Regions from separate parts of the Streptomyces sp. MGP-P1 genome, predicted to be linked through region 1. Evidence: riboswitches for the same ligand, from Rfam matches in the RefSeq annotation. Region 1 holds a riboswitch; each other region holds the start of a gene.
The links. Region 1 has a riboswitch for cobalamin ahead of metE (5-methyltetrahydropteroyltriglutamate--homocysteine S-methyltransferase). Riboswitches for the same ligand answer to the same signal wherever they lie in the genome.
Positions count from the first base shown of each region.

Region 2: linked by a shared signal. The riboswitch ahead of AC3CH1_RS29190 (cobalamin biosynthesis protein) and the one ahead of metE (5-methyltetrahydropteroyltriglutamate--homocysteine S-methyltransferase) in region 1 are both predicted to bind cobalamin.
Region 3: linked by a shared signal. The riboswitch ahead of AC3CH1_RS23270 (ABC transporter substrate-binding protein) and the one ahead of metE (5-methyltetrahydropteroyltriglutamate--homocysteine S-methyltransferase) in region 1 are both predicted to bind cobalamin.

Region 1 is NZ_JBYMEM010000001.1:1,115,950-1,122,479, reverse strand. Features, by position in the region: gene lplAB (lipoate-protein ligase LplAB) at 1-440, opposite strand, end outside; gene cobF (precorrin-6A synthase (deacetylating)) at 552-1,340, shown strand; gene AC3CH1_RS05050 (hypothetical protein) at 1,430-1,627, opposite strand; cobalamin riboswitch at 1,955-2,169, shown strand; gene metE (5-methyltetrahydropteroyltriglutamate--homocysteine S-methyltransferase) at 2,334-4,658, shown strand; gene AC3CH1_RS05040 (pyridoxal phosphate-dependent decarboxylase family protein) at 5,069-6,530, shown strand, end outside.
Region 2 is NZ_JBYMEM010000007.1:1,718,222-1,724,751, forward strand. Features, by position in the region: gene AC3CH1_RS29185 (cobyric acid synthase) at 1-1,356, opposite strand, end outside; gene AC3CH1_RS29190 (cobalamin biosynthesis protein) at 1,397-2,389, opposite strand; cobalamin riboswitch at 2,528-2,656, opposite strand; gene AC3CH1_RS29195 (hypothetical protein) at 2,808-3,038, opposite strand; gene AC3CH1_RS29200 (inorganic phosphate transporter) at 3,051-4,313, opposite strand; gene AC3CH1_RS29205 (class II aldolase/adducin family protein) at 4,591-5,250, shown strand; gene AC3CH1_RS29210 (alpha/beta hydrolase) at 5,444-6,530, shown strand, end outside.
Region 3 is NZ_JBYMEM010000007.1:353,791-360,320, forward strand. Features, by position in the region: gene AC3CH1_RS23245 (nicotinate phosphoribosyltransferase) at 1-818, opposite strand, end outside; gene clpS (ATP-dependent Clp protease adapter ClpS) at 898-1,215, shown strand; gene AC3CH1_RS23255 (DUF2017 domain-containing protein) at 1,293-1,904, shown strand; gene AC3CH1_RS23260 (amino acid permease) at 2,272-3,720, shown strand; gene AC3CH1_RS23265 (M67 family metallopeptidase) at 3,851-4,273, shown strand; cobalamin riboswitch at 4,344-4,534, shown strand; gene AC3CH1_RS23270 (ABC transporter substrate-binding protein) at 4,573-5,568, shown strand; gene AC3CH1_RS23275 (FecCD family ABC transporter permease) at 5,565-6,530, shown strand, end outside.

The sequences.
Region 1 (6,530 bases):
CCGATGATCACGGCGGGGGAGTCCCACTCCCAGACCCGCAGCGTCGGCGGCCGCAGCCCCGCCGCGACCTCGGCGGTGATGACCTCGTCCAGCGCCATGTGCAGCGCGGGCGACTGCGGGGCCTCGTGGATCAGCTGCCAGTCGTAGTCGCTCCACTCCGTGGCCTGCGCGAGCGCCCGGCGCACGGCGACGGCGACGCCCTCCGCGCTCAGCCCGAGCATCACCGTGGAGTCGGGCAGCGCCGCCTCGATCCGCGCCGCGAGCCCGGCCGTGTCGGTGTTGGCCGGGGCGCCCTCCAGGGCCGCGTCGATCGCGAGGATCGCCTCGTCGGGTTCGAGGAAGAAGTCCCCGGCGACGCGGACGTTCCGCAGCGCCCCGCCCGCCACCTCCAGGTCCACCACGACCAGCTTGCCGCCGGGAACCTTGTACTCACCGTGCACAGCCATGCCTCCGCCCTAGGGTCCCGGCCACCGTTGTGAGCCGGGCACGAACGTCTACAACGCATGCGCGGGACCGCTTCATCCCGCCGACCCCTGGCATGATCGGCCGACATGAGCGACGCACCCCGTCACATCCTCGTCATCGGCATGGGCGCCGGCGACCCCGACCATCTGACGCTCGCCGCGGTGAAGGCCATGCGCCGGGCCGACGTCTTCCTCGTGCTGGGAAAGGGCAAGGAGAAGGACGCGCTGACCCGGCTGCGGCGGGACGTCCTCGACGAACACCTGACCGGCCCCTACCGCGTCGTCGAGGCCGAGGACCCGTGGCGGGACCGCACCCAGCAGGACGCCGGGCGCTACACCGCGGCGGTGCACGACTGGCGCCACCGCCGCGCCGACATCTGTGAACGCCTGATCATCCAGGAGCTAGCACCGGGGCAGTGCGGAGCCTTCCTCGTGTGGGGCGACCCGTCCCTGTACGACAGCACCCTCGCGATCCTCGACGACATCCGAGACCGCGGAACGGTGGAATTCAGCCACGAGGTGATCCCCGGCATCAGTAGTGTCTCCGCCCTCGCCGCCCGGCACCGCGTCACCCTGAACCGGGTCGGCCGCCCCGTCCACATCACCCCCGGGCGACGTCTCGCCCAAGGATTCCCCGAGGACTGCGACCTCGTCGTGATGCTCGACGGCCACGAGAGCTTCACGCAGCTGACGGGCAGGGGATGGTGGATCCACTGGGGCGCCTACATCGGGACCCCGGAGGAGATCCTGGTCTCCGGACCGCTCGACGAGGTGGCCGGCCGGATCAGCGGGCTGCGTGCGGAGGCCCGCGAACGGCACGGCTGGATCATGGACACCTACCTGCTGAGCCGACCGTCCGGCGCGGGCGGCGACTGACGGCCGATGACTGCCGGGTCCACGTCGAGGCGCGGGCGGGGGAGGGCCTCCGCACCTCGTCGTCGGACCGACAGCGGTGTCAGGGGTGTTCAGCGCCGGGTCTCGTGCGCCCTGATCACGCCGAGCCCGTGCCCCAGGCTCGGGCATTCGGCGGTGAGGTCGTCGCCCCGCACCAGGTAGTCGTGCACCCGGCCGTCCGCCGGTCGTTCGATCGCGCGATACAGCGTGCCGTTCACGGTGATCGTCCAGTCGTCGCCGTCCTGGGCCCACCCGACTGTCTTCTTCATCTGGCGTTTTCCGTTTCCTCGGTCGGCCTCGCCGCGGGTCGGCGGCCGTGTAGTGGGAAGAAGAACGGCTTGTGACGCTCGGTGGTTCCGCAGTCCCTACGCCATTCGGTTATATCTGTGTCACTGTCACGTCCAGTGGACGCGTCCGAACTGACCAGCGGTCAGCACGCGGCTGACGAACGGCCGAACGAGCGGAGAACGGGCGTGGCCCGGCGTGGTGTCCCGCCGCGACGGAGTCCGGGCTGGAGTCGGGGGAGTTCGCCGACCCGTGTCTCACGTCACCATCCGAAGTGTGAACAACGGTGTGCGCGGGCCGGGAGTCCGCCTAGGCTGATCCGCGCAACTGGTTCGCCCTGTCCGCCAGGCAGGGTGTCGTAAGAGGGAACCCGGTGGGAATCCGGGACTGCCCCGCAGCGGTGAGTGGGAACGACCGCCGTCATACGCACTGGGCCCGGCCGGGTCTGGGAAGCGACGGCCACTAGGTGTCTGCCCCGGCAGACGTGCCCGCGAGTCCGAAGACCTGCCCGTTGCCCGCACGCGACCGTTCGCGTGCGGAGATCTCGGTGACCTCGTGGGCGGGTCGGCGTAACCATCGGCGGACGGACACGGTTCCACGTGTCCCGGTCTCCGCCCGGTGCGTCATCCCTCCGCGTCCGCGTCCCGTCCCGGGGTCTGTCCCGCAGACACGCTCGCGAAGGAGAGTCACGTGACAGCGAAGCCCGCAGCCGCGGCAGCGCAGGCCACCGTGTACGGCTACCCCCGTCAGGGCCGGAACCGTGAACTGAAGAAGGCCATCGAGGGTTACTGGAAGGGCCGCGTCGACGCCGACGCCCTCCGGGAGACCGCCGCCGAGCTGCGCCGGGGAACCTGGCAGCGGCTCGCCGAGGCCGGAGTCCACGAGGTGCCGACCGGTGACTTCTCGTACTACGACCATGTCCTGGACACCAGCGTCATGGTCGGCGCCGTCCCCGAGCGGCACCGCGAGGCCGTCGACGTCGACGCTCTCGACGGCTACTTCGCCATGGCCCGGGGCACGCAGGACGTCGCCCCGCTGGAGATGACGAAGTGGTTCGACACCAACTACCACTACCTGGTCCCTGAGTTGGGGCCGGACACGGCGTTCACCGCCGACTCCGCCAAGCAGGTGGCCGAGTTCCAGGAGGCGTTGGCCCTCGATCTGACGCCCCGGCCGGTGCTGGTCGGACCCGTCACCTATCTCCTGCTCGCCAAGGCGGCCCCCGGGGTGGCGGCGGACTTCGAGCCGCTGACCCTCCTGGACCGGCTGCTTCCCGTGTACGCCGAGGTCCTCGCCGACCTGCGCGCGGCGGGCGCCACCTGGGTGCAGCTCGACGAACCCGCACTCGTCCAGGACCGCACCCCGGCCGAGCTGAACGCCGCCGCCCGCGCCTACCGCGAGCTCGGCGGGCACGCCGACCGGCCCCGACTGCTGGTCGCCTCCTACTTCGGGCGGCTCGGCGAGGCGCTGGCGGTCCTGGCCAAGGCCCCCGTCGACGGGCTGGCCCTGGACTTCACCGAGTCCGGCGCGGGGAACCTCGACGACCTCGCGGCGGCCGGCGGACTGCCCGACAAGCGCCTGGTCGCCGGTGTCGTGAACGGCCGCAACATCTGGATCAACGACTACGAGAAGTCGCTCGCCACCCTCGGCACCCTCCTCGGCCTCGCCGACCGGGTCGACGTCTCCGCCTCCTGTTCCCTCCTCCACGTCCCGCTGGACGCCGACGCCGAGCAGGGCATCGATCCGGAGATCGCCCGCTGGCTGGCCTTCGCCCAGCAGAAGACCGAGGAGATCGTCGTCCTGGCCCGCGGTCTGGCCGGCGGCACGGACACCATCGCGGCCGAACTCGCGGCCAACCGCGCCGACCTGGCCTCCCGCACCGACGCGGCGCTCACCCGCGACCCGGCCGTCCGCGCCCGTACGGCGGCCGTCACCGACGCGGACGGCCGACGCTCCCAGCCGTACCCGGAACGCGCCGCCGCCCAACGCGCCCACCTCGGGCTGCCGCTGCTGCCGACGACCACCATCGGCTCGTTCCCGCAGACCACCGAAGTGCGCACCGCGCGCGCCGACCTGCGGGCGGGGCGGATCGACGAGGCCGGGTACGAGGAGCGCATCAAGGACGAGATCCGCGAGGTCCTCTCCTTCCAGGAGAAGGCCGGACTGGACGTCCTGGTGCACGGCGAGCCCGAACGCAACGACATGGTCCAGTACTTCGCCGAGCAGCTCACCGGCTACCTCGCCACCCAGCACGGCTGGGTGCAGTCCTACGGCACCCGATACGTCCGGCCGCCGGTCCTCGCGGGCGACATCTCGCGCCCCGGGCCGATGACGGTGCGCTGGACGACGTACGCGCAGTCGCTGACCGCACGCCCCGTCAAGGGGATGCTCACCGGCCCGGTCACCATGCTCGCCTGGTCCTTCGTCCGTGACGACCAGCCGCTCGGCGACACCGCCCGCCAGGTGGCCCTCGCCCTGCACGACGAGGTCAACGACCTGGAGGCCAGCGGCACTTCGGTCATCCAGGTCGACGAGCCCGCGCTGCGCGAGACGCTGCCGCTGCGGGCGGCCGAGCACGCCGCGTACCTGGAGTGGGCGACGGAGTCCTTCCGGCTCGCCACCTCCGGGGTGCGGCCGGACACCCAGATCCACACCCACATGTGCTACGCGGAGTTCGGCGACATCGTCCAGGCCATCGACGACCTCGACGCCGACGTCATCAGCCTGGAGGCGGCCCGCTCCCATATGCAGGTCGCCCGCGAACTGGCCGCCCACGGCTACCCCCGTGAGGCGGGCCCGGGCGTCTACGACATCCACTCCCCGCGCATCCCCAGCACCGAGGAGGCGGCGTCCCTGCTGCGCAAGGGGCTTGAGGCCATCCCGGCGACCCGTCTGTGGGTGAACCCGGACTGCGGCCTGAAGACCCGCGGCTGGCCCGAGACCCGTGCCTCCCTGAAGAACCTGGTCGCCGCCGCGCGGAAGATCCGCGCGGAGCTGCCCACCGAAGCGGCGTGATCCGGGCCCGGTGCGGGAGCGGTCACCACCGCCCCCGCACCGGGCCCTGCCCGTACGGCTCCGGAGCGGGCACCCTCGGCCGGGGCCGGGCCCCACACGTCTGCGCAGGCGGGCGGGGTCGCCGCACGGGTGCCCGCATGGGCCGTCGGCTCCGTCCCGACTACGCTCGGGGGAACGGTAGTTCGGACGCCGGTGGGTCACCCCGTACGACGGCAACGCGTTCTTTCGCACGGTCGGAGTTAGGTTAGCCTAACCAGCGAATGCCCGGTTGTGGATCTTTCCGCGACCGGCGCCGCCCCGCGCGCGGGGCGGCACACCCGCACGACCCGCCGCGTACTCCGACCGAAGGACTTCGCCATGTTGCGTGCTCAGGGCCTGCCGTCCTGCGAACTCCCCGTGGAGCGTGGGGTGTGAGCGACGGTACGCAGCCGGCTCCCGGCCCGGAAGGACCGCGGGAAGGTCTCGTCGCGGGCGGTGCGCACGGGCCGGACCGGCTACGGGCCCTCACCGCGATCGTCCTGGACGCGCTGGAGAAGGCCGCCCCGGCCCGGGGCGGCCCGCTGCCCGCCGGAGGGCCCGAGGCCGTGGCCCTGAACACCCTCGCCCTCTGCACCCCGGTCCTGCCGGAGGAGGGCATCGGACCCGAGGCCGCTCTCGGCGACCTGGTCCGCGCGATCGCGGAAGGGGCTGCCGATCCGGCCGACCCCGCCTGCGTCGCCCATCTGCACTGCCCGCCGCTCGCCGTCGCCGTCGCGGCGGACCTGGCCGGGGCGGCCCTCAACCCCTCCATGGACTCCTGGGACCAGGCGCCCGCCGCCGGGGTGATCGAAGAGCTGACCACGGCCGCCCTGGCCCGCCTGGTCCACCCGGCGGCCCCCGCCCCCGACGCACTCATCACCAGCGGCGGCACCGAGTCCAACCTGGTGGCCCTGCTCCTCGCCCGGGAGCGGGCAGCCCCGGGCGCCCTCCGGGTGGTGACCGGAGCCAACGCCCACCACAGCGTCCACCGCGCCGCATGGATGCTCGGTCTGCCCGCCCCCGTGGTCGTCGCCTGCCGCGACGGCCGGATCGACCCGGCCGCCCTCGACGACGAGATGGCCTCCCTCGCCGGGGCACCCCTGCTGGTCGTCGCCACCGCAGGTACCACCGACGAGGGACGCATCGACCCGCTGCCGGAGATCGCCCGTGTCGCCGAGCGGCATGCGGCCCAGCTCCACGTCGATGCCGCCTACGGCGGTCCGCTGCTGTTCAGCGAGCGGCTGGCCCCGCTGCTCGCGGGCCTGCAGCACGCCGCCTCCGTAACGTTCGACCTGCACAAACTCGGCTGGCAGCCGGTCGCCGCCGGAGTGCTGGCCGTCGCGGACGCCGGGATGCTCGCGCCGCTGTCCCTGCGCGCCGACTACCTCAACGCCGACGACGACACCGAGGCCGGACTTCCGGACCTGCTGGGCCGTTCGATCCGCACCACCCGGCGCCCCGACGCCCTGAAGATGGCGGTCACCTTCCGGGCGCTCGGCCGCCGGGGGCTCGGCGAGCTGGTGGAGCACTGCGTGCGTACGGCACAGGAGTTCGGCCGGGCCGTCGACGCCCGTCCCGCGTTGCGCCGCCGCCCCGGCGACATCGGGATCAGCACCGTGCTGTTCCGCCCCGCGGTGGCCGACGCGCTGCCGGACGAGGCGGGCGACGCCGTGGTCGCCGCTGTCCGCCGCGCTCTGCTCGCCGAGGGGCGTGCCGTCCTCGGCCGCGCGGTCGCGGAAGACGGCGACGGCCGGCGCCGCCTGTGGCTGAAGGCCACCCTGCTGCACCCGGACGCGGCCACCGCCGACCTGCTGCCCCTGCTCGACCTCGCCACGGCGGCGGCCGACCGTGCGG
Region 2 (6,530 bases), on a different contig from region 1:
CGCCGGCACGAACCGCCGCCCGGCGGCCCGGGCCACCTCCACCAGGAACCGCCGCCGGAACGCGTCGCTCTCCAGCGACCCGTGCCAGTGCGTCCCCCACACCGCCCCCACCCGGCACCCGTCGAGGAACGGCTCCCCGCCCCGCACATCGGCCACCCCGTGGTGGATCTCGTACCCCTCCACCGGCTCGCCCAGCGCCGAACCGACCGGCCGCGCCAGCGTCTTGTCCCGGTCGAAGCGGACGCGCACCGGCAGCAGCCCGAGCCCGTCCACGACGCCGGCCCGCGACTCCACCTCGTCCTCGATCCGCTCGCCGAGCACCTGGAACCCGCCGCAGATCCCCAGCACCGGCCGGCCCTCCGCGGCCCTGCGCACCAGCGCGTCCGCGAGGCCCCGCTCACGCAGCCAGGCCAGCGCCTTCACCGTGCCGCGCGTCCCGGGCACGATCACCAGGTCCGCGTCGGCCAGCTCCTCCGCCCGGTCCACGAACCGCACGACGACGCCCGGTTCGGCGGCCAGCGCGTCCACGTCCGTGAAGTTCGACATCAGCGGCACGGCGCAGACCGCCACCCGCAGCACGTCCTCGCCGTGCGGGGGAGCCACGACCGACTCCCGCACCGCACCCCGCAGGGACAGCCGCAGTCCGTCCTCCTCGTCGATGCCGAGCCCGTGGGCGTAGGGCAGCACCCCGTACGTCCGCCGCCCGGTCAGCCCGTACAGCATGTCGAGGCCCGGCTCCAGCAGCGAGACGTCGCCCCGGAACTTGTTCACCAGATAGCCCGCGACGAGCGCCTGGTCCTCCGCGCTCAACAGCGCCGTCGTCCCGAAGAAGGAGGCGAAGACCCCGCCCCGGTCGATGTCCCCGACCACCAGGACCGGGAACCTCGCGGCCCGCGCGATCCCCATGTTCACGATGTCCGTGCGCCGCAGGTTGATCTCGGCCGGGGACCCGGCTCCTTCGCAGATGACCGCGTCGTAGGTGGACCGCAGCTCCTCCAGACAGTCCGTCACCGTCCCGAGCAACGCTTCCTGCCGCCCCCCGTGGTACCCCCGGGCGCTCATCTCCCCCACCGGCTTGCCCATCAGCACGACCTGGCTGGACCGGTCACTGCCGGGTTTCAGCAGCACCGGGTTCATCAGGGCCGTCGGCTCCACCCGGGCGGCCTGCGCCTGCATCGCCTGGGCCCGGCCGATCTCCGCGCCCTGCCGAGTCACGAAGGAGTTCAAGGACATGTTCTGGGCCTTGAAGGGCGCGACCTTCACGCCCCGGCGCACCAGCCACCGGCAGATGCCCGCCGTGACGACGCTCTTGCCCGCGTCCGATGTGGTCCCCGCGACCAGCAGCCCGCCGCTCATACCCGCTCCCGTTCCCGTACCGCGTTCCGTGCCGGACCGTTCATGACCGCCCTCGCCCCCGACCCCGCCGCCGTCCTGCCGCCGACCGTCCCGCGACCACGCGGCCCGCGAACAGCCGCCCCGCCACGCACACGCCGAGGGCCAGCGTGCTCACCCGGCGCGACAGCCGTACCGCACGTTCGATGTCCGCGCCCCGCACGTCCCGCCCGGACTCCCCGTTCAGCACCGGCCGGTGCTCGACGCGCCCCGCGTACGCCAGGGTCCCGCCCAGCCGTACGCCGAGCGCCCCCGCGAACGCGGCCTCCACCGGCCCCGCGTTCGGGCTCGGGTGACGCCGGGCGTCCGCCCTCCAGGCGCGTACGGCCTCCCGGGGCCGCCCGCCGCCCGCCACGGCCAGCGCGGCCGTCAGCCGGGCACCGGGCCACCCCGCGAGGTCGTCGAGGCGGGCCGAGGCCCAGCCGTAACGGCGGTAGCGGGGCGACTTGTGGCCGACCATCGCGTCGAGCGTGTTCACCGCCCGGAAGCCGACGAGCCCCGGCACCCCGCCGATCGCCCCCCACACCAGTGCGCCGACGACGGCGTCCGAGGTGTTCTCGGCGACCGACTCGACGACCGCGCGGGCGATCCCCGGCCCGTCCAGGGAGTGCGGATCGCGCCCGCACAGATGCGGCAGGCGCTCCCGTGCCACCTCCAGGTCCCCGGCGGCCAGGGCGCCGCCGACGGCGCGGGCCTCCCGCCCCAGTGACGTCCCGCCGACGACGGACCAGGCGGTGACGGCGGTCAGCGCGACGGCGAGCGCGGGGCGTCCCCGGACGGCGCGCGCGGTCAACGCGGCGGCCCCCACGGCGCCTCCGGCGCAGACGAAAGTGTGCAGCGCGCCCCGGCCCCGATCGTCACGCCACAGCAGGGACTCCACCCGCGCGGCGGCGCGGCCGAATCCGGCTACGGGGTGGCCCCGGCGGGGGTCGCCGAGCAGGGCGTCGGCGATCAGCCCGGCCGTGGCGCCGTACGCGAAAACGCGGTCGGCACGCATGGCTCAGCCGGTCGCGGGGAGAGATGTTCCGGCGCGAGGGCCTGTCGTGGGGGGCACAGGAAGCGGCGCACGGCGGCCGGGCATGGCGTAGGTCCTCACTCAGGGTCCGCGCCCTGGTTCGACGTGACCGGCGACGAGAGTCTCCTGGCTTCCGGATCCGCGGTTCCCCCGGCCTTCCAGCCCGCGTGAGCGGGCCGTGACGTTCCGTGTGGGGGAGCGCTCCCCGGTGACAGTGGCGGGACCGCGCCGGATTCGCACCGGCTTCCTCTGCTGTCGCCGTAAATGGCTCCGGCAGTCCACCACGCCCCGCGAACAACCGTCAACTCACTGTTGACCTGCCAGGCTCCACTGTGCGCAGACACACATCGGGCCGGACACACGCGAGTGTGTCCGGCCCGAGGGGGTGCGGGGTGCGGGGTCAGGCGACGATCAGGTAGATCCCGTACGCGACCGCCGCCACGCACGCCGCGAAGCAGGCGTACGCGCCGGTGCGCGCCAGCGCGACCGACCCTCCGGAGGCGCTGCCTCCGGCCGTGGCGGACTGCTTGGAGAGGGCGACGATGCCCAGGGTGAAGAGGCCGACCAGCGCGACGGTGACCACGAGGCTGACACCGAAGACGGAGGCGAGAGCTGCCCAGTCGATTTTCATGCGGATCTGTCCTTACACCTTGGCCGGCGGCCGGGCCGGGTCGTCGGGCGACGGGGCCGGGGCCGGGAGGGTGGTTGCGAGGTCGGAGGCCGGGCCGCCGATGGGCGGCGGCTGGACCGCCGCCATGGCGGTGGTGACGACGCCCTGGCGCTCGCCGTCCCCGTCCGTGTCGTTGACGTTGGTGTGGTCGACCGGCTGGCGGCGCGAGGCCAGCCAGATGGCGAACGAACCGCCCACCAGGATGACCGCCGTGACGGCGATGCCCCAGGGGCCCTGCTTGGTCAGGAACTCGGCGCCCGCACCGATCAGGCCGGCCGCCGGGAGCGTCAGCCCCCAGGCGACGAACATCCGGGTGGCGGTGGACCAGCGGACCACGCCCCCCTTGCGGCCGAGGCCCGCGCCCATGACGGCACCGGAGCAGGACTGGGTGGTGGAGAGCGAGAAGCCGAGGTGCGAGGAGGCGAGGATGACCGTCGCCGCGCTGGTCTGGGCGGCGAAGCCCTGCGGCGGCTGGAGGTCGGTCAGTCCCTTGCCCATCGTGCGGATGATGCGCCAGCCGCCGAGGTAGGTGCCGAGCGCGATGGCCACACCGGCGGAGACGATGACCCACATCGGCGGGTTGGAGCCGGGGGCGAGGACGCCGCCGGTGACCAGGGCCAGCGTGATGATGCCCATCGTCTTCTGGGCGTCGTTGGTGCCGTGGGCGAGCGAGACGAGACCGGCGGAGGCGATCTGTCCGGCCCGGTAGCCCTTGGCCGTCGACTTCAGCTGTCCCTCGTCGGTGACGTTCCGGTTGATCCGGTACGTCAGCCGCGTGGCGAGCATCGCGGCGAGGCCGGCGACCAGCGGGGCGGCGATCGCCGGGAGCAGCACCTTGGTGACGACGGTGCCGCCGTTGATCGAGGACCAGCCGGCCGACATGACCGCGGCGCCGATCAGACCGCCGAACAGGGCGTGGGAGGAGCTGGAGGGCAGGCCGACCAGCCAGGTCAGGAGATTCCACAGGATGGCGCCGACGAGCGCCGCGAAGATGACCTCGGTTCTGAGGCCGTCCTCGTTGACGATCCCGCCGGAGATCGTCTTGGCGACCTCCACCGACAGGAACGCGCCGATCAGGTTGAGAACGGCGGACATCGCCACCGCTGTCTTGGGCTTCAGAGCGCCGGTCGAGATGGTCGTAGCCATCGCGTTGGCGGTGTCGTGGAAACCGTTCGTGAAATCGAACACGAGAGCTGTCACGACCACAATCGCAAGCAGCAGCGTGATGTGTTCCATTTACCCAGGCAATCGTTCGACGTCAGTGGCACGTGGACCGTAGGCAACCTGAATGAACGGAAGATGAACTGGGCAGGGCGTTGCGGTGACTCCAAACGGAGTGGGTCGCCTCCGCTTGTCCGCGGGAGGGGCTGCGCGAGGCCTGTGAGGTGGGGTGTGGGCTGTCCTCTGCCACTGGACGGCGAACGTTTTGAACGGTTGTTCGGCACTCGGAAGAGACCTCCGTCACCTCTTATGTGACGTTCCGGTTGCGCCTCTTGACCCCTACGCTCGCCCCATGAGCGAGCAGCACCCGGAATCCGTCGGCCGGACCTGGCTGGACGTCGTCGCGACCGCCCGCCGCAGCGCGGCGGACGGCCTGGTCGTCGGCACCTCGGGCAACGTGTCGGCCCGCGTCGGCGACCTGGTCCTGGTCACGCCCAGCGGGGTGCCCTACGACCGGCTCGGACCCCACGACGCGGTCGGAGTGGATCTGGAAGGCCGCCAGGTCCTCGGCGACCTCGGTCCGACCAGCGAGCTCCCCCTCCACCTGGCCGTCTACCGCTCCACCGACGCCGCCGCCGTGGTCCACACCCACGCCGTGCACGCCACCGCCGTCTCCACCCTCGTCACCGAGGTGCCGCTCGTCCACTACGCCGCCGCCATCCTCGGCGGCCCCGTCCGCACCGCCGCCTACGCCCGCTACGGCACCCCGGAACTGGCCGAGGCCATGCTCGGGGCCCTGGCGGGCCGCACCGGCTGTCTGCTGGCCAACCACGGCACCGTCACCTACGGCGACACGCTCGACCAGGCCTACGAGCGCACCGCCCAACTGGAGTGGCTCTGCCGCCTCTGGCTCACCGCGAGCTCCGTACCCGGCCGCACCCCGGCCATGCTCGACGCGGCCCAGCTGCACGAGGTGACGGAAGCGCTCAAGGGATACGGCCAGCCCGGCTGACCCGCGCCTGCCTCCGGGCACCCGCGCCTGCCCCCGTGACCCCCGCCTGCCTCCAGGCACCCGCGCCTGCCCCCGGGCACCCGCGTGAACCGCCGTGCCCGGGCCACGGCTCCGGGGCGGGCCCGGCCCCGGGCCCGGCCCCGGACGGCCCCGCCCACTGGCAGCCCGCCGCCCGCCCCGCGACACTGAAGCGGTGCGCCCGGTAACCGCGACGGCAACGGCCGTCACCACGATCCTCGGCGTCGGTGCGACAGCGGTCGCGGCCGGCCGGTACGCCAGCGGCGTCGCCCTCAAAGCGGCGCCCGGACGTCCCCTCCCCGCCGACCGCAGACTCACCGTGCACGCCACGGCGGCCGGACAGGTCACCCTGACCCGGTCCTTCTCGGCGCTCAGGCCCGGCACCTACGGCCTGTCCGGACCCGGCGTCCACGCGGTCGTCGGGCCCGTCGTCGAAGGGGCCTCCCAGGCCGCCGACACCGTGGTCCGCAGGCTGGAGAGCGTCGGCCGGGGGCTCCTCGAACCGGGCGCGAAAGTGCGGCTCACCCCCGCGCTGTACGACGGCGACCCGAGCGGCGACCTCGGACTGGACCACCAGGAGGTCGAGATCCCCGGCGAGCTGGGCACCCTCCCCGCCTGGTACGTCCCCGGCGCCCGCGACACCTGGGTCATCACCGTGCACGGCCTCGGCACCACCCGGGCCCACCCCATGAACCTGATGGGGTTCCTCCACGAGCAGGGCTTCCCCGTGCTCGACCTCGCCCACCGGGGCGACCCCGGAGCCCCCCGCTCCGCGGACGGCCTCGGCCACTTCGGCGCCTCCGAGTGGCGCGACCTCGACGCCGCCGTCCGCTGGGCCCTGCGCCACGGGGCCCGCAACGTGATCGTCCACGGCTGGTCCACCGGCGCCACCATGGCCCTGCACGCCGCGGTCGAGTCCCCGCTCCGCGACCGGATCAGCGGCCTCGTCCTCGACTCCCCGGTGCTGGACTGGCAGGTCACCCTGCGCGCCCTCGCCGCGGCCCGCGGGGTCCCGGCCGCCCTTCTGCCGCTCGCCGTCCGCGCCGCCCAGGGCAGGACCGGGATGAACGCCGCCCCGCTGCTGGAGACCTCGGCGCCCGCCTCCCTGCGCACCCCGACCCTGATCCTGCACGGCCCGGACGACACCATCGCCCCCTGGGCCGCCTCCCGCGAGCTCGCCGCCCGCCGCCCGGACGTGGTCAGCCTCCACGCCGTACCGCAGGCTCCGCATGCGTCGATGTGGAACGCCGGCCCGGCCCGCT
Region 3 (6,530 bases), on a different contig from region 1:
CGGTGCGCGACCAGGAGCAGGTCCCCGGAGTCGATCCGTACGGCGCCCAGCTCGGGCCCCGCGATCTCGACGGCCGCCCGGACCGCCTCGGTCACGTCGTACGTGTCGACCAGCAGCGTCGTGCCCCGGCCCAGCGAGTCCACCTGCGCCCGGAAGGCGTCGCGCTCGGTGTCGTGCAGCAGGGTGAAGGCGTGCGCGCTCGTGCCGACGGTCGGGATCGCCCAGCGGAAGCCGGCCGCCAGGTCGGAGGTGGCGTCGAAGCCACCGACGTACGCGGCGCGGGCCGAGGCGACCGCGGAGAGCTCGTGGGTGCGGCGCGCGCCCATCTCGATCAGCCGGCGCTCCCCGGCGGCGGCCGACATCCGCGAGGCGGCGGCGGCGATGGCGGAGTCGTGGTTGAGGATGGAGAGGATCACCGTCTCCAGCAGCACGCACTCGGCGAAGGAACCCTCCACGCGCAGGATCGGGGAGCCGGGGAAGTAGACCTCGCCCTCCGGGTAGCCCCAGATGTCGCCGCCGAAGCGGTAGTCGGCCAGCCATTCGAGGGTGGGCTCGTCGACGATCTCCTGCTGCCGCAGGAAGCCGATCATCTCGTCGTCGAAGTGGAAGTTCTCCACCGCGTCCAGCACCCGGCCGGTGCCCGCGACGACTCCGTAGCGCCGCCCCTCGGGCAGCCGGCGGGTGAACGCCTCGAAGACCGAGTGCCGGTCGGCGGTGCCGGCCTTGAGGGCCGCCTGCACCATGGTCAGCTCGTACTGGTCGGTGAAGAGCGCGGTCGACGGAACGCCGACCCGTCGCCCGAGGTCCGCTGAGTTCATGGCTGGGATGCTACCCCCTATTCGTCAAAGTGACGAGATGTGGGGTCCGTTTATGCGCGGAACCCGCCCGGGTGGCAGCATGGGACAGGTGAGCGTTGCTACCCCGCTAGAGATCGAACGTCCCGATTCGGCCGAGGAGACCTTCGCGGTCCCCGAGCCGGACGTCCCGTGGGTGACGCTCGTCCACAATGACCCGGTCAACCTCATGAGCTACGTGACCTACGTCTTCCAGGCCTACTTCGGCTACCCGAAGGACAAGGCCCACCGGCTCATGATGGACGTGCACCAGAAGGGCCGCGCCGTCGTCTCCAGCGGGAGCCGCGAGGAGATGGAACGCGACGTCCAGGCCATGCACGGATACGGACTGTGGGCCACCCTCACCCAGGACCGCAACTAGGGGCCCGGGCCCCCTACAGGGCCCCGCCCCCTCGTCCCGCCCTCCCCCGCCCCGTTCGACCCACCATCGGAGAATCCATGGCCGGCCATTTCGAGGCCACCCCAGGCGGCGGCGCGGCCGTCGCGCTCGACGAGGTCGAGATCTCCATCCTGCGCTCCCTCGCCGTCCAGCTGCTCGAACTGATCGGCCCCGGCGAGACGCCCGCCGCCGGCGAGGACCCGCTCGCCGCCCTCTTCGCCGAGGGCCCCAGCAAGCCACCGTCCGACCCGGCGCTCGCCCGGCTCTTCCCCGACGCCTACGGCGGCCCCGACCGGCCCGCCGAGGGCGGAAAGCCGGAGGAGGAGCTCCGCGAGCTGTCCTCCGAGTTCCGCCGCTTCACCGAGAACGACCTGCGCTCCGGCAAGCGCGAGGACGCCGTCACCGTCGTCCGCACCCTGGACGCGCTCTCGCCCGCCGGGGACGGCGGCGCCGTCCTCACCCTCACCGGCGACGAGTGCCGCAGCTGGCTGCGCTCCCTCAACGACCTGCGCCTGACCATCGGCACCCGGCTGGAGGTCTCCGACGAGGACGAGGGCGACGAGGGCTCGCTCTACCGTCTCCCCGACGCCGATCCGCGCAAGCCGATGGTGATGGCCTACCTCTGGCTCGGCGCACTCCAGGAAACGCTCGTCGAAACGCTCATGCCGTAGAGCCGTAGTGCCGTGATGCCGTAATGCCCTGAACGGAGAGGGCGCCCCCCGCCATGCCGGGGCGGGCGCCCTCTGTTCGCTCAACGGATGCTCAGATCCGCATAACGATCGCACCAAGTGATCCGGCCTTTTCGTGCCGGACGGAACCCCTTGCCCGCTTTTTCCTGTGTCGTGCGCCACAGAATGTCCCACCGTGTCCCGTGACGGCCGTGATAAATCTTCACGACCGCCCGGGAACGCCACCCCTGTTCCCGGGGGCGCCGGAAACCGGCCGAACGCCGGCGGCACTCCATCCATATCCGGGGGGATCAGGACCTGATCCGCAGCTCTGTGAGGCGCGGATCGGCGTGGAGAAAGGCGCACCACCATGACATCGGCGCAGGTCGACGAGGGACAGGCCGACAAGGGCCGGCCCGGCGACGCCGGGGAATCCGGGACCAGTGGCGAGGGATACCAGCGCGGTCTGGGCGCTCGCCAGATTCAGATGATCGCCATCGGCGGAGCCATCGGCACCGGGCTCTTCCTCGGCGCGGGCAAAGCCATCGACCGGGCCGGACCCAGCCTCATCCTGGCCTACGTCATCGCGGGCCTGGTCATCTTCTTCATCATGCGGGCCCTGGGCGAACTCCTCATGTACCGCCCGGTCTCCGGCTCCTTCTCGGAGTACGCCCGGGAATTCCTCGGCCCGTTCTTCGGATTCGTCACCGGCTGGACCTACTGGCTCTTCTGGGTCGTCACCGGAATCACCGAAGTCACCGCCGCCGCCACCTATATGACGTACTGGTGGAACATTCCGCAGTGGCTGTCCGCCCTCGTGTTCACCGTCATTCTGTACGGCGCCAACCTGATCTCCGTGAAGCTCTTCGGTGAGCTGGAGTTCTGGTTCTCCATGGTCAAGGTCACCGCCATCATCGGCATGATCCTGATCTGCGCGGGCGTCCTCACCGTCGGATTCTCCGACGCCGGCGACACCGCCACCGTCGCCAACCTCTGGAACGACGGCGGATTCTTCCCCAACGGCATCACCGGCACGCTCATGACGCTCCAGATCGTCATGTTCGCCTTCCTCGCCGTGGAACTCGTCGGCGTCACCGCCGGGGAGTCCAAGGACCCCAAGACCGTGCTGCCCAAGGCCATCAACACCGTGCCGTGGCGCATCGCCGTCTTCTACGTCGGCGCGCTGATCATGATCCTCTCGGTCGTGCCGTGGTCCACCTTCAAGCCCGGCGTCTCCCCGTTCGTGAAGGCCTTCGAGGAGATGGGATTCAGCGTCGGCGCCGCCATCGTCAACTTCGTCGTCCTCACCGCCGCGCTCTCCTCCTGCAACTCCGGCATGTACTCCACCGGCCGCATGCTCCGCGACCTCGCCCTCAACGGCCAGGGCCCCCGCGCCTTCACCAAGCTGACGAAGAACGGCCTGCCGCTGGTGGGCACCACGTTCTCCGCCGCCCTGATGCTCGTCGGCGTGGGGATCAACTACCAGTGGCCCGGCGAGGCGTTCAACTACGTCGTCTCCTTCGCCACGATCTCCGGCATGTGGGCCTGGATCATGATCCTGTGCAGCCAGATCCGCTACCGCCGCATGGCCGACGCGGGCCTGCTCCCGCAGTCCTCGTTCAAGGCCCCCGGAGCCCCGTACACGAGCTGGTTCGCGCTCCTGTTCATCGGCATGGTCATCGTGATGATGGCGATCGACGAGGACGCCAGGATCTCGCTCTACTGCGCACCGCTGTGGGCGCTCATCCTCTTCGTCTCCTACCGGGCGCTCCAGGCGCGCACCCCCGAGAAGAAGACCACCACCGAGACCCACCGCTGACCCGAGGGCGGGCCCCACACCGCCCTCCTCCCGGACCGCCCCGGCCGCCCCAACGGCCGGCGTGTCCAGCATGCGGCCCCTTCCGTACCACCCACCGGTACGGAAGGGGCCGCCTGCATATCCTGGCGCCATGCTGACCATCACCCAGGCGCTCCACGACCAGATCGTCGCCCACTCCCGCGCCGACCACCCCGACGAGGCGTGCGGAGTGGTCGCGGGCCCGGCCGGGTCGGACCGCCCCGAGCGCTTCATCCCGATGCTCAACGCCGCCCGCTCGCCCACGTTCTACGAGTTCGACTCGGCCGACCTCCTCAAGCTCTACCGCGAGATGGACGACCGCGACGAGGACCCCGTGATCGTCTACCACTCGCACACGGCGACCGAGGCCTACCCCTCCCGCACCGACGTCACCTACGCCAACGAACCCGGCGCCCACTACGTCCTGGTCTCCACCGCCGACACCGATGACGCCGGACCCTTCCAGTTCCGCTCGTACCGCATCGTGGACGGCGAGATCACCGAGGAAGACGTGCGGATCGTCGAGGCGTACTGACCCACCAGGGACCTACCAGGGACCCACCAGGGACCCACCGGGAACCCACCAGGGTGCACCCGCAGGCCCCCCGCACCCGCACGGGTCTGGCACACTGCCCCCACACCCAACAAGGCAGCAGGAACCAGGAAGCCGGTGCGAATCCGGCACGGTCCCGCCACTGTGACCGGGCCCCCTCCCACGCGGACGACTCCCCAGCGGACGACGTCGCACCGGAGGGCGGCCCGGAAGTCAGGAACTGGCCCGCCGCCTTCTCGCATCGACCAGGGGACGCGGAAATCCCCCGGAGAGGCCTCGCCATGTCCCGGCGCACCCCCGCGCTCATAGCCGCCGCCGTGCTGCTCCCGCTCGCCCTCACCGCCTGCTCCACCCCGGACGGCGAAGCCGCCGCCGGGAACAGGGCCGAGGCGAAGAGCGACGGATTCCCCTACACCGTGAAGAACTGCGGTGTCACCACCACGTTCGAGGCCCCGCCGAAGCGCGTCGTCACCATGAACCAGCACGTCACCGAGATCATGCTGGAACTGGGCCTGGCGAAATCCCTCGTCGGCACCGCCTACCTCGACGACCAGGTCCTGCCGAAGTACGGACAGGACTACGCGTCCGTCCCCGTCATCGCCAAGGAGTACCCCTCCTACGAGCAGCTCCTCGCAACCAACCCCGACTTCGTCTACGGCGGCTACGGCAGCGCCTTCACCGCCGGCGACGGCCGCAGCCGAGCGGCGCTGAAGAAGTCCGGCATCGAGAGCCGGCTCAACACCGAGAGCTGCACCAAGGGCGACCAGCCCATGGACACCCTCTACGAGGAGATCCGCCAGGTCGGCCGCACCTTCGGCGTCCCCGACCGCGCCGAGGCCTGGATCAAGCAGGCCAAGGCAGACAACACCGCCACCGCGAAGAAACTCGCCGGCCTGAAGCCCGTCCCCGTCTTCGTCTACGACAGCGGCGACAAGACCGCCTTCACCGCGGGCGGCGAGGGCATCGGCAACGAACTGATCGAGCGGGCCGGCGGCACCAACGTCTTCGCCGACCTCGACAAGCCCTTCGGCGACGCCTCCTGGGAGAACGTCGTCGCCCGGCGGCCCGAAGCCATCGTCATCTACGACTACGGCGCCACCACCGTCGAACAGAAGAAGAAGCGCCTCCTCACCGACCCGGCCCTCGCCGACGTCCCCGCCATCAAGAACAAGCGCTTCGCGGTCATGCCGCTCTCCGACGCCGTCCTCGGCGTCCGCGTCCCCGCCGCCGTCGGCAAACTCGCCGCCCAGCTCCACCCGGGGGCCACCACCCCGTGAGCTGCCGCACCCCCGCACCGCGGCGGCTGCTCCGCTACACCCTGGTGCTCGGCGCCCTCGCCGCGCTCCTCGCCGCCGCCGTGCTCGCCGCACTCGCCCTCGGCTCCGTCCGCATCCCGCCCGGCCAGGTCATCGACATCCTGACCGGGCGGGCGGACGCGAGCCCCTTCCGCACGATCGTCCTGGACGTCCGGCTGCCCCGGGTGCTGCTCGGCATCGTCGTCGGCGCCGGACTCGCCGTCATCGGCACCGTCCTCCAGGCCCTCGTACGCAACCAGCTCGCCGACCCGTTCCTCCTCGGCGTCTCCTCCGGAGCCTCCACCGGCGCCGTCCTCGTCATCGTCCTCGGCATCGGCGCGACCCTCGCCACCACCGTCACCATCCCCGCCGCCGCCTTCGCCGGCGCGCTCCTCTCGCTGCTCCTCGTCTACACCCTGGCGCGCGGCGGAGGCGGCCTCACCACCAACCGGCTCGTCCTCGCCGGAGTCGCCGTCTCCTACGTCCTCTCCGCCCTGACCAGCCTGATCCTGGTCACCTCCGCCCGCGCCGACCACCTCCAGGAAGTCCTCTACTGGACCCTCGGCGGCCTCGGCGCGGCCCGCTGGGACATGCTCGCGCTCCCCACCGTCACCCTGGTCGCCGGCACCGCCCTCCTCCTCACCCTCGCCCGCCCGCTCGACCTGCTCCTGGTGGGGGAGGAGGGCGCGACCGTCCTCGGCCTCGACACCGCCCGCTTCCGGGCCGCCGTCTTCGTCCTCGTCTCCCTGATGACCGGGGTGCTCGTCGCGTACAGCGGGGCGATCGGCTTCGTCGGGCTGATGGTCCCGCACATGGCCCGGATGGCCGTCGGCGCCGCGCACCGCGCCCTGCTCCCGGTCGTCGCCCTCGGCGGGGCGGTGTTCCTGGTCCTCGCCGACCTGGCCGCCCGCACGATCGCCGCCCCGCAGGACATCCCGGTCGGC